2 regions of the Aerococcus sp. 150760013-2 genome follow, and region 2 is predicted to be linked to the other one. Evidence: riboswitches for the same ligand, from Rfam matches in the RefSeq annotation. Region 2 holds a riboswitch; the other holds the start of a gene.
What was found. Region 2 has a riboswitch for FMN ahead of ribD (bifunctional diaminohydroxyphosphoribosylaminopyrimidine deaminase/5-amino-6-(5-phosphoribosylamino)uracil reductase RibD). Riboswitches for the same ligand answer to the same signal wherever they lie in the genome.
Positions count from the first base shown of each region.

Region 1: linked by a shared signal. The riboswitch ahead of ACUW85_RS01970 (ECF transporter S component) and the one ahead of ribD (bifunctional diaminohydroxyphosphoribosylaminopyrimidine deaminase/5-amino-6-(5-phosphoribosylamino)uracil reductase RibD) in region 2 are both predicted to bind FMN.

Region 1 is NZ_JBSEYI010000002.1:153,423-159,664, reverse strand. Features, by position in the region: gene ACUW85_RS01985 (LysM peptidoglycan-binding domain-containing protein) at 1-27, opposite strand, end outside; gene ACUW85_RS01980 (RecQ family ATP-dependent DNA helicase) at 124-1,602, opposite strand; gene ACUW85_RS01975 (helix-turn-helix domain-containing protein) at 1,586-2,653, opposite strand; gene ACUW85_RS01970 (ECF transporter S component) at 2,738-3,358, opposite strand; FMN riboswitch at 3,468-3,585, opposite strand; gene ACUW85_RS01965 (pseudouridine synthase) at 3,648-4,370, opposite strand; gene scpB (SMC-Scp complex subunit ScpB) at 4,407-5,039, opposite strand; gene ACUW85_RS01955 (segregation/condensation protein A) at 5,036-5,791, opposite strand; gene ACUW85_RS01950 (GNAT family N-acetyltransferase) at 5,807-6,220, opposite strand.
Region 2 is NZ_JBSEYI010000004.1:49,636-55,877, reverse strand. Features, by position in the region: gene ACUW85_RS03000 (DUF4298 domain-containing protein) at 237-551, opposite strand; gene ACUW85_RS02995 (cupin domain-containing protein) at 973-1,407, shown strand; gene ACUW85_RS02990 (tautomerase family protein) at 1,651-2,034, shown strand; gene ACUW85_RS02985 (methylated-DNA--[protein]-cysteine S-methyltransferase) at 2,134-2,661, shown strand; gene ACUW85_RS02980 (endonuclease III domain-containing protein) at 2,746-3,384, shown strand; FMN riboswitch at 3,479-3,600, shown strand; gene ribD (bifunctional diaminohydroxyphosphoribosylaminopyrimidine deaminase/5-amino-6-(5-phosphoribosylamino)uracil reductase RibD) at 3,721-4,815, shown strand; gene ACUW85_RS02970 (riboflavin synthase) at 4,816-5,418, shown strand; gene ACUW85_RS02965 (bifunctional 3,4-dihydroxy-2-butanone-4-phosphate synthase/GTP cyclohydrolase II) at 5,419-6,242, shown strand, end outside.

The DNA.
Region 1 (6,242 bases), on a different contig from region 2:
TTTCGTCAACTTGTCCCAGAATTTCATCCATATACCCCTTTCTTAACACTAAGAATTGTACCATGAACCCCTTTTTATGTCAGTATTTCTTTAGGCAATTTAACAAAACTTTATGGACCAGTTTCAAGATAATAAGTGCTGCAAACGTTGGGTCCACATTCCCTTGAAATCATCATGTTGGTCTTTTTCGACTGTCACTCGATTCGGTCGGGCCATTAAGTCTTGCCATATCGGTTGACTGACGTAGTCAGGTTGGCAATTACTGCAACATAAGTCTGGTCTATCCACTACCTGTTCATCGGCTTGTTCTAATAAGAAAGTCCGGTAACACTGGTCAGTAGCCATTAAATCTAACATTTGGTAGATCTGCCGTAGCCGTTCCTGACGAAGTTTTTGGGCATGTACTTTTGCTGTTTGGTGATCCGTAAAATGATGGCGGTAAAAGTACAACATGGCACTTATGCTATCTGCGTATTGGTCAACTTCACTTTGGGTTAAGGCCTGTTTAAACAGCCGTTCCAATAAATCATCCAACAAGTCTGCCTCGTCTTCTAATAACCGGCGCATTTGCTGCAGTCTAGCTGCCTCGCGATGATCGTATAAGACAATTGACACTGATTGTTCCTGATCTCGTCCTGCCCGCCCGACTTCTTGAATAAAGTCTGCCATATTCTTAGGGAGATGATAATGCAAGACAAAGCGTATATGACCATGGTTAATTCCCATACCAAAGGCTGACGTTGCAAAAACAATATCCAATTCATTTTGTAGAAACTGGCTTTGGATGATATGTCTATCCTCTAGACTTCTATCCCCATGGTAAGAAGCGACCCGCAAATCTGTATGATCTTTCATCCATTGGTTGAGTTCTTCGAGTTCACTTTTATGGTGGACATAAACAATTCCTGGCTTAGGCAACCGGTCTAACCAATCCTGCAATTTGTTTACCCTCACTTCACCGGCGTCAATTTCATCGAATAGGTAGAAAATATTTGGTCGGTCAACTGATTCTTTTACCAGTTGAATAGGTTCTCCCTCTTCAAATAAGTAATCCTTGATATCTGCTAGTGTGGATTGGTTGGCAGTAGCAGATAAGGCTAATGTTTTTGGTTGCTTTAAGAGCTGACGAACCTTTTTCAATTCAGTATATTGCGGTCTGAAGTCGTAACCCCATTGAGAAATACAATGGGCTTCATCAACAACTAATAATTGAATGTCCATCCGTTGTAAGGCCCTGATTACTTGATCTTTCAGGAGCATTTCTGGTGATAGAAATAGGAATTGATAGTCAGATAGGTGGCTTAAAATATAAGCTTGTTCCCCGCGGTCATAGGTAGAATTTAAGGCAATGCCCCGTCCTAATCCCATCCGTTGTAATTGACTGACTTGGTCTTGCATCAGGGAAATCAAGGGCGAAATGATCAATGTTACACCAGATTCATTATATTGGTTGATTTGGTATATTAAAGATTTACCTCCACCAGTTGGTAAAATGGCCACCACGTTTTCCTGTCGGTCTAAAGCCTCTAAACTCGCCAATTGCCCGGGTTTAAATGTTTGGTAACCTGTCACTTCTTCCAGGCGTTTATGCCAATCTGTCATCATGGGCTCCTTTCTGGTAGACGATATGCCAATACCGATATAACCAATAATCTTTCTCGCCGAATCTCGCTTTAAAGGACTCGAAATTCTCATCTGGCTCTTGGCTTACAAGGGGTGAAATGTCTTTCAAATTAAGTTCTTCAACCACAATTGGTTGAATTATCCAAGGAAAACTCAAGGTAATTTCTATGATGTGTTCTGTTATGGTAGATAATTTTAACCGTCTTCTATCAGCAATTTTTTGAAGTGACCAACCTTGGTCGATTAAATTAAAAGTATCTTGCGTAGTTTGATTCCAAATTGGGAATTGGTTAAAAACCCCTTGGGCAAAAACTTGCAGCCATTGAGTTTCTGCCCCTAAAGTATGACCACTTACCCAATTTTGATAGATTTGATCCATCAAGGCCTGTTGGGTAATGACAACTGCCCGCTTCGAAATCTGATGATTTTCTGCTACTTGTTCAAGGGTTTGTGCCGGTAATTTGGCGCCTTCAAACTGTTCTAGGAAAATGAGGGCTGCCTGGTCTGGGAAGGCAGATAGTTCCTTAGCGAGTTGCTGATGAAGGCTTTTGGTTATGGCCTGTAAGCCAGCTTGGGACGCGTCTGCACTTTTGGCCATTGAAATAAAATCTTTGATCAGCTGTTGAACTTCTAAATCCTGGACAATTGGGCTATAGTGCGGGTTTTCGGCCTGAATATTGGATAGGACTTGCAGCAATAATTTGAAGGCTAAGTGGTGCTTGTGGTGGTGACTTGGGATAATCAGACCGTTTCGTTTTTGAAGGATGTCATCAACTAACAAATGCATATAATTGGTTTGATCGTTTTGGCGGAAGATAGCTTCCACCGAGATATATTCAGCTACATTTTGGGTATAGGACATCCATGCGTCTTTTGCAAGTTTTGGATAAAGACCGAAATAGGCAGTTAAATTGTTTGAAAATGCAAAAAAAAGTGTTGTGGCTGTTCGCTTGCCAATCAACACTTGATATACGGAATTCGGGGGTAGGGCTTGGACTTTAAAAGCAATCGCCATTAATAAAGTATCCAATCCTATCCCTCCAACGTTCCTACTATTTTTTCCCGACATGATTCTCTGGGTCTATCATACCAGAAAATTAACAATGCTTCACTTTTAATGGTGTGAATATTCGCGCGTACCGAATCGATTGACTAGGGTTGGTAGGGTTTGAACTAGGACGAAATGTGCTAGAAGGGAAACCAATACCCCTTTGAACAAGTTGAATGGGATGATACCCGCAAGGATATATGTTTGCATGTTACCTACATCGAAGTTCATGACTTGCATGTAGAATGGTGTGATCACGAAGTAATTTAAGATAGTCATCACTAATGTTAAAGAAAGGGTTGCAGCTAGGTAAGCAGCAATCGTTTTGCCGAAATTCATTTCTTTCGCTGATTGATTACCTGTGTAAACTGTCGCCATTTGATCTTTCAATAAGTAATAAATTGGCAAGATGTAAGCGATAGTCGCGATAAAGGCTGTTGCGTCACCGATTGGAATCCCCATTTCACCACCTGTATACATGTAATGTAAACCGTTGGCGATTAGGCTGGCAGCAACTGCTTTTTTAGGTCCTGAAATGAATGCGACGAGTAAGATTGGTACAAGTGAAAAGTCTACCTTTAAGTAAGGTAAGGCCGGGATGATTGGAAAACCAATAAACATCAATATGAATGATAGTGCCCCGACAATTGCGACCAATACGATTTCTTTAGTGTGATTTTTTCCCATGTGAATTTCTCTCCTTTTCTACTTCATGGGGTTGGCACTCAAAAGTGGAAATAAAAAAAACTCTTTCCACCTTCAAGGTAAAAAGAGTATAGGCAAACAGACATAGTCCGCCCATCTTCTTCCATCCTGACTTTACAGTCGGTTCTAGAATTTCACTAGATCAGTCCCAAATGGGAGTCGCGGACTTTACCGCCGATCGGGAATTTCACCCTGCCCTGAAGATTGCTTCAAATTTATTTGATTACAATACCTATTATAGCAAGTATCTTACTTTTTTCAAGTAGGACGCTTACTTTTTCTTGGCATGCGCCAATAATTCTTCGATTTCGTGTTTTAGTAAGGTTCTGCTGTCTCCTGGTTTCAAACCTTTAAGGTCTAAAAAGCCGTAACGTTCACGTTTCAACTTGGCTACCGGATGACCCACTGCTTCTAACATTTTACGGACTTGGCGGTTACGCCCCTCATGGATAACCAACTCGATAATGGTGGTCTTTTTGTCCTTATCAACAGAAAGAATTTTCGCTTGTGCTGGGGCAGTTTTCACACCGTCAATTTCAACACCTCGCTCTAATTGCTTACGTTCTTCTCCGGTAATGACACCTTCAACTTTAGCCACATAGACTTTGTTGATTTCATAGCGAGGGTGCATCAAGGTATTGGCGAATTCACCGTCGTTAGTTAATAACAATAATCCTGAGGTATTGTAGTCTAACCGTCCTACTGGATAAATCCGTTGTTCAATTCCTGGGAAAAAGTCAGTCACCACTTTCCGGTCTTTATCATCTTTCACTGCAGAAATCACGCCAGTTGGCTTGTAGAATACGTAGTACACTGGTTCTTCTTTATATATAGGTACTTGGTCTACTTCAATGCGGTCAGTGTTGGATACTTTATGGCCCAGCTCTCTGACAACCTCACCGTTGACTTTCACGCGTCCTGCGGCAATCAATTTTTCAGACTCTCGTCTCGAGGCAACACCTGCGTGTGCCATCACTTTTTGTAATCTTTCCATCTTTAAATAACTCCTATAGGTGACCTATTCAGTCGTTTATTCTGTTGTTGTTTCATTAAATTCTGTCTGGCTAAGGTCTGTTTGGTTAAAGTCTTTTTGTTCAGGTTCACCGTTATCATCAATTTTAAAAAGGGTCTCTTCATCTACCGAGCCATCTAAGACTAGATTATGAATATCCGGCAAGTCTTCTAAGGACTCCAAACCAAAATATTGGTAGAAGTAAGAAGTTACCCCGTAAATAATCGGCCGACCTGGTGAATCCTGACGGCCCGTTTCCATAACCAAATCTCGCTCTAGTAATTTATGGATCATATTAGATGACTGAACACCTCGAATATCATCAATCGTCATTCGCGTGACTGGCTGTTGGTAGGCAATAATCGCCAATGTTTCCAATGCCGCTTGAGACAATTTCGTTGCAAAAGGAGAAACCGCGTAATTTTTGACCACTTCACCGTATGCTGCCTTGGTCACTAATTGAACACGTTCATTAATAACGGTAATTCTTAATCCAGATTGTGGGTCGTGTTGGAGACGATTTCTCAAAACCATCACGTAGTATAAAGCCCATTCCTGTCGTATCTCTAACAAGTTGGCAAGTTCATCGACAGCAATCCCATCTTCACCTGCTACGAAAAGTAAACTTTCTATTGCAGCGACTGCATTCATTCACTTTCCTCCCGTCTAATCAATTGAATATCTGCTCTTAAGTCTTCCTGGTATAAGTATAACTCATTTGACTTCACTAATTCCAAAATCGCTAAAAACATACTAATAATTTGACTACGCGATTGAACTTTTCCAAGAAAAACAGCTTCTTGAAACATCAATACATCCCGGTCCGCCTCAACGAAGGCTTGGCGAATATCCATCATTGCAGTCCCTACCGAGTAAGACTCACCTGCAATCGTGGTTTGAATAGGTTGTTGATTTTTCAAGCGGAAGGCCATCTTTTGAATGGCTCTATACAAGTCATCAGGCGTTAATTGGCGACCCGTCATAGGGATTTTCTCTTGATAAGCCGATAAGTCTGATGGTTGCTTGGTATATTCCAACGACCGTTCAGCCTGTTTATCCGCTAAGATATGGGAAACTTCCTGATATTGCTGGAAAGCGAGTAATTGTTCCACTAATGAGTCACGTGGATCATCTTCTTCCTCAACTGCTTCTTTGGGCGTTTTTGGTAGCATCATTTGTGTTTTGATTTCCAATAAAGTAGCCGCCATCACCAAATATTCTGAAGCAACATCCAGAGATAAGGCTTCATAGGTATGAATATAAGCTAAATATTGGTCGGTAACCAGATTGATGGGAATATCAAAAATATCTACCTTTAAATTTTTAATTAAGTGTAATAGTAAATCAAGCGGCCCCTCAAAGGCCGCTAGATCTAATGTTAATTCACTTGTTTGATCGTTCATCCTGACAATTTTCTCCTAGACTTGGGGTGTGTTTTCTTGTTTATTATCCAATTCCTTGTCCAACTCTTCTTGGCGACGTTTTGTCCATTTTGACAAAATTGTAGATAGGGAAATTACACCAGTAAGGGAATAAACGGGAAATTCTTTCTTTAATGCCGTTAATAAATCATAAGTAAGTCCTTCTTCTCTAAAAGAAGGATTGATCGATAAATAACGCACGACTAAAGTATCTGTATCATCATGTTGGTCAAAGCCTACTAAACCGATGATATTATCAGAATCAGCTTCTTTCCATAAATAAATTTTACGTTCTTGCTGATTAATTTTATCCATTTCTTCTTTAAGTTCAGAAAATTCTTTAAACTCAGGGATGTAGGATAATAGGCCCATTACGATTTTCTCGTATCTTCCTATATAAGGCACTAACATCTTTGCCCTCCTTTTACTTTTG
Region 2 (6,242 bases):
CGAGTACGAATCCATATACAAATCAAAAAGACATTTCTCACTTATGTGGGGAATGTCTTTTTTTGTTTTTTTGTGATAAATAGCCTAATATCAATAAAATAGCTGGATTAGCTTATCCTAAACTTCTACTTTTGATAGATGCGCCAAATTAAGCTAAATAGAATAAAGGATAGCTATTTACCACTTAAAATTCGATTTAATTAGCAGTAAATAACTAAATTTTTGTTATGGATGGATTAGGAATTTGAGCTGTCTTCCAATAAGCTTTCACCAACACTTTTTAGTTTATTGGCTAAATCCATAATATCTATAACAAGGTCATAACTGTAGTCTTCTCCTAGTACAGCTGTTGTACTAGCATCTTCAAATAAGCCTTGTTCTTCCATCTTTAAGTGTTTAAACCAAGTCTCACTGCCATAGTAGTTAAGGAATAGTTTGATATTTGGTAGGTATCTTTCAAAATTTTCCAGGGAATCAGACATGGCCTCAATTTCTTTAGAAATATTCAAAAAATTTTCTTCCATCTCATAAAAATTATCAGTGTTCTTCACGTTACCCCCACCTTTCTTTAATGATATACATTTGATGATTATTTTATTGCGCTAATGATAGTGGTAATTGTTGGTACGATTGAAATGATCGTATAAACTTGGACAAAATAAGCAATAGGTTCCTCCCATGAAGGAGGTGCAATTAAAGCAATAAAGTAGAGTATAATAATAAAAATAAGATTTGTTAAAATCCTAGATAATGCTAGGCGCCAGCCTATTTTCTGTTTAAAATTAAATGTTTGTTGCCAAAATTGGATAAGTGATCTCATGATAAAACGCCTTTCTAAATATGAATGCATAACTAAAAAAAGCATAAACTAAAAATATACAGCAAGCAACAAAATTATTTATGATCACTGATTCACAATATATTTGCATTTAAATATATAAGGAGTAAAATTATAGATAAGGAGGGATTATGATGACTGATAATAAATTTCTGACTGGTAATGTAGATAACGACAAAAAGCCGTATATTATAGATGTTGAAAAAGAAACGTTAGAGAATACAAATTTTCGTACGACGATTTGGACAGGTAACAAGTTGCAGTTGACTGTTATGGAAATTCCTGTAGGCGGTGATATTGGTTTAGAAGTACATCATGAAAGTGATCAATTTATCCGTATCGAGCAAGGTGAGGGTCTTTGCCAGATGGGTCCTGCTGAGGACGATTTATCCTTTGAACAAAAAATTGGAGAAGATGAAGCAGTCTTTGTGCCACTAGGTTTATGGCATAATATCACCAATCGGGGGAGTGTACCGTTAAAACTGTACACCATTTATGCTAGCCCTGACCACGTACCTGGTACTGTTCATGGCACTCAAGAAGATGCTGAAAGCGATCCAAATGAATAAAACAAACATGAAATGCATCAAAAGTACAAACAATAGTTAAACCAAGAAAACCGATGACTTTAAAGGCGTTATCGGTTTTTTTTATGCTAGAAATCAACCAGTCTCTATAAAAAGATATTCCTTTACATATATCAATCAATGTATAGTACGGTACTTCTAAAAAATTGTTGTAGGGTGAAACTAGCAATTTAATTAAATTTTCATATATAATAATATTATGCAAAAAGATAAGGAGTGTGCTACATGCCATTAGTTAGAATCGATCTTTTAGAAGGTAGGACTGCAGAATTTAAATCACAACTAGGTGAGTTAGTTTACGAATCTATGCTTGAAACAGTTGGCATTCCTGAAGAGGATAAGTTTGTGGTTGTTAATGATTTAAAAGCTGAAGAACTGATATTTTCTACCAACTACCTAGGTATTGACCGTACAGATGGTATCGTGATCATTCAAATCACGATGAATGAAGGGCGTACAACTGAGGTGAAAAAAGCTTTATACAAGACAGTTGCTGATAAATTAAATAGCCAATTAGATATTCGCAAAGAAGATGTCTTTATCAACTTAGTAGAAGTAAATAAAGAGAACTGGTCCTTTGGTAATGGTATTGCACAGTACGCAGAATAAGTAGCATTACTACAAGTATATAATAGCCATACCCTAGCTATCCCCATCTTTTTTTGAGATAGCTAGGGTATCTGTTATCTTAACCCAGGAGGGATTACCATGTATTACAAATCATCTTACACCTCACCACTTGGTCAAATGACTATCGTGAATGATGAACATGCGATTAAAGGATTGTGGTTTAGTGATCAAAGATACTTTGGTGGTAAATACGATTTACAGACTATGATAGAAGGAGAAACGCCAGTGACAAAGCAAGTCAAAAATTGGTTAGACGCTTATTTTGCTGGTGAGAACCCAACTCTTGACCCAAACATTTTGGCCCCAGAAGTAACGTCTTACCGTAAGCAAATCCTGAACGCACTGATTAATGTCCCTTACGGCCAAACGACTAGCTATAAGGAATTAGCTGATAAAGTTGCTTTAAACACTCTTGGGAAAAGAGGCTCAGCTCGTGCAGCTGGCGGTGCTGTTGGCCACAATCCCATTTCGATTCTAATTCCATGTCACCGGGTTGTAGCCACTAACGGTGCATTAACTGGTTATGCAGGTGGTATCGACCGCAAAATTGCCTTGCTGGCTTTAGAAGGCTTTGACCAATCCAAGCTAGATAACCACCAAGTATAGGTGTGACGCTCATAGGAACCCATTAATTTTTACATGAAGATGCAAAGAAAAATACCACATAACGGCAAAATAATTTAGGGTGAGATGATGGATAAATTAGCTATTAGAAAATTATATGATACTTTACTGAAAGAAATGGGGCCACAAGGATGGTGGCCTGCTGAATCTAAGGTAGAAATTATCTTGGGGGCTATCCTTGTTCAAAATACCAACTGGCGTAACGTTGAAAAGTCCCTAAATAACTTGAACGCAGCTACTGACTTTTTGCCAGAAGAAATTTTAAAACTCCAACTGGAAGAATTAGAAACGTTGATTCGACCAAGTGGATTCTACCGCAACAAGGCGCGAGCAATTCAAGCCAGTTTCCAATGGTTTGATAACCACAAATGGGATTATCAAGCCATGGAGTATGAATACGGAAAACAGTTGCGAAGTGAAATCTTGAAATTACAGGGGGTAGGGTTTGAAACAGCTGACGTATTTCGCGTTTTTATATTTGACCAACCAGCGTTTATCGCTGATGCCTACGCTAGGCGGTTATTCAGTTGGTTGACAGGCAATTCGTACACAACCTATCAAAGCCTTTACCAAGAGATTAACCTACCGGATGACTTCACTTATGAAGAAGCCCAGGAATTCCATGGCTTAATTGATGAGTTTGGCAAACTATACTTGGGTAAAAATGGCCAAGTGAAGGGAAATTTTTTATCCAATCACCCATGATAAATACTCTATAGTATATATTTTTAATTTAAAAAATACATTTGGGTTTACATTTTCTTTTTAATACCGTATGATATCACCATAAACATTCAAATAAAATCTTCAGGGCAGGGTGTAATTCCCGACCGGCGGTAAAGTCCGCGACCCCCTTTAATTAGGGGTTGACTCGGTGTAATTCCGAGACCGACAGTAGAGTCTGGATGGAAGAAGAGTAGAATTAAAATAAACGAATACTATAAGTCTATAGTTTATTTGTGTGCCCTAGGAATCTTATTTCTAGGGCTTTTTTTCGTCACTCTGACTGGATTATTTGTTGTTTAGAGAAAGGATGAGTGAATGAAAGACTATATGCAAGAAGCACTTGACCTAGCCAAATTAGGACAGGGGTGGACAAGGTCTAATCCTATGGTTGGTGCAGTTATCGAAAAAAATAGCCAAATCATCGGTCGAGGCTATCATCAGCAGTATGGTGGTTTGCATGCGGAAAGAGAAGCCTTAAAGGATGCCAGCGAACAAGGGCATGATGTAAAAGGGGCAACTATGTACGTAACCCTTGAACCCTGCTGTCATTTTGGTAAAACGCCGCCTTGTACGCAAGCTATTATCGAAGCGGGTATTGAAAAAGTGGTAGTTGCTGCAATTGATCCGAATCCATTAGTTGCTGGAAAAGGCATCCAGGAATTAAGAAACTACCATATTGAAGTAGAAACGGGTCTTTTGGCTGAAGAAAGTGAAGACCTTAACCGTAAATTCAATTACTTTATGACTCATCAACGCCCCTATGTCACCATGAAATATGCCATGACCCTAGATGGTCGAACGGCCGCCTATACTGGGGATTCCCAGTGGATAACGGACAAAATTGCACGAGAGCATGTGCATTACCAACGCCACAGTAACCAAGCCATTATGGTTGGCATAGGGACTGTACTTGCTGATGACCCATCGTTAACAGTTCGAATTGAAGACTTTGAGGGGATTAATCCTATCCGTATTGTTTGTGATACTAACTTGAAGCTCCCCTTAACCAGCCAATTAGTGGCGACAGCGAAGGAAACGCCCACAATTATTGCGACAACTAATCAGAATCTACAAGATCACCAAGCCTATCAAGCAGCTGGCTGTCAGCTATTGGTTGTGAATGCGAAGAATGACAAGGTAGATTTAGTGGATTTAATCACACATCTAGGTCAACAAGGTATTCAAAGTATTTATGTTGAAGGTGGACCAAAACTAAATGCTTCGCTACTTGAAGCTGGTTTAATCCAGGAAATCCACACGTATATTGGACCCAAAGTCATTGGTGGTTTTGACCAGTATAGTCCTATCAGTGGTTTTGGTTTTCCGCAGATGGACCAAGCACTTACAAGTAATGTTCAGGCAATCACACCATTAGGTAAAGACATTTTGATAGAAAGTAGGGTGGATTAAATGTTTACAGGAATTATCGAAGATATTGGCCACATTAAAAGTATCGAGGCTATCAACAATGATGCAGGACTTCTTTTAACCATTGCATCAAGAAAAATAGTATCCGATGTCAATCTAGGGGACTCTATTAGTGTGAACGGTATTTGTCTTACCGTGACGAATTACACTGATACGAATTTTCAAGTTGAAGTGATGCCAGAAACGATTGCGAAAACGTCTTTAGAAGGAATTGCTAACAATAGCCGCGTGAATCTGGAACGGGCGATGAAGGCAAATGCAAGATTTGGTGGTCATATTGTAAGTGGCCATATTGATGGTATTGGTAAAATCACCGCAATTGAGGCGGATGGTATCGCTAATTGGTACACGATTCAAACAAGTAAACCATTAATGCGCTATATCATCATGAAGGGGTCTATTGCTATTGATGGCACAAGTTTAACGGTTGCTGGCGTTGAAGGAGATACATTTAAAGTATCAATCATTCCTCACACGAGTGAACAAACAATTTTTTCAACCTATCAAGTAGGAACTATAGTGAATTTAGAAAATGATATTGTCGGCAAGTATATTGAGCAATTTACAGTGAAGGAGCGGGTATAGATGGATTTTTCAACAATCGAAGACGCATTAACAGCTTTACAAGCGGGTCAAATTATCATGGTTTTGGATGATGAGAATAGAGAAAATGAAGGAGACTTGATTTGTGCAGCTGAGTTTGCAACAACAGCTAATATTAATTTTATGGCGACTCATGCTAAAGGGCTAATTTGCCAGCCAATGAGTCAAGCAGTAGCTAGTCGGTTGAATTTATCGCCAATGGTGAATGATAATACAGACCCACATACAACCGCATTTACGGTATCCATTGATCATAAAGAGACAAGTACAGGTGTATCCGCAGTTGAACGTGGGTTAACCATGCGTGAAGCAGCAAATCCGGCTAGCCAACCCAGCGACTTTAACCGTCCGGGCCACGTTTTCCCATTGGTGGCGAAAGAAAATGGTGTCTTGGAGCGAAATGGTCATACAGAAGCAACGGTTGATTTGATGAAATTAGCTGGACTGAATCCAGTGGGTGTTTGTGTAGAAATTATGCGCGAAGACGGTACAATGATGCGCCAAGCCGAATTGCTTGAGCAAGCAGAGAAATGGCAGATGCCAGTCATCACCATTAAAGGCTTACAAGACTACCGGTTAAAAACTGAGCGTCATACCCACCATGTATCACAAGCTAAAATGCCGACAAAATTTGGTGAATTTACTATCCATACTTTTATCAACGATGTAGATAATCAAGAACATGTAGCTTTGGTAAAAGGGGATGTTTCAGGTAAGGGACAGATCCTAACGCGTTTGCATTCTGAATGTTTAACGGGAGATGTATTGGGATCAAACCGGTGTGACTGCGGAGAGCAATTACATGA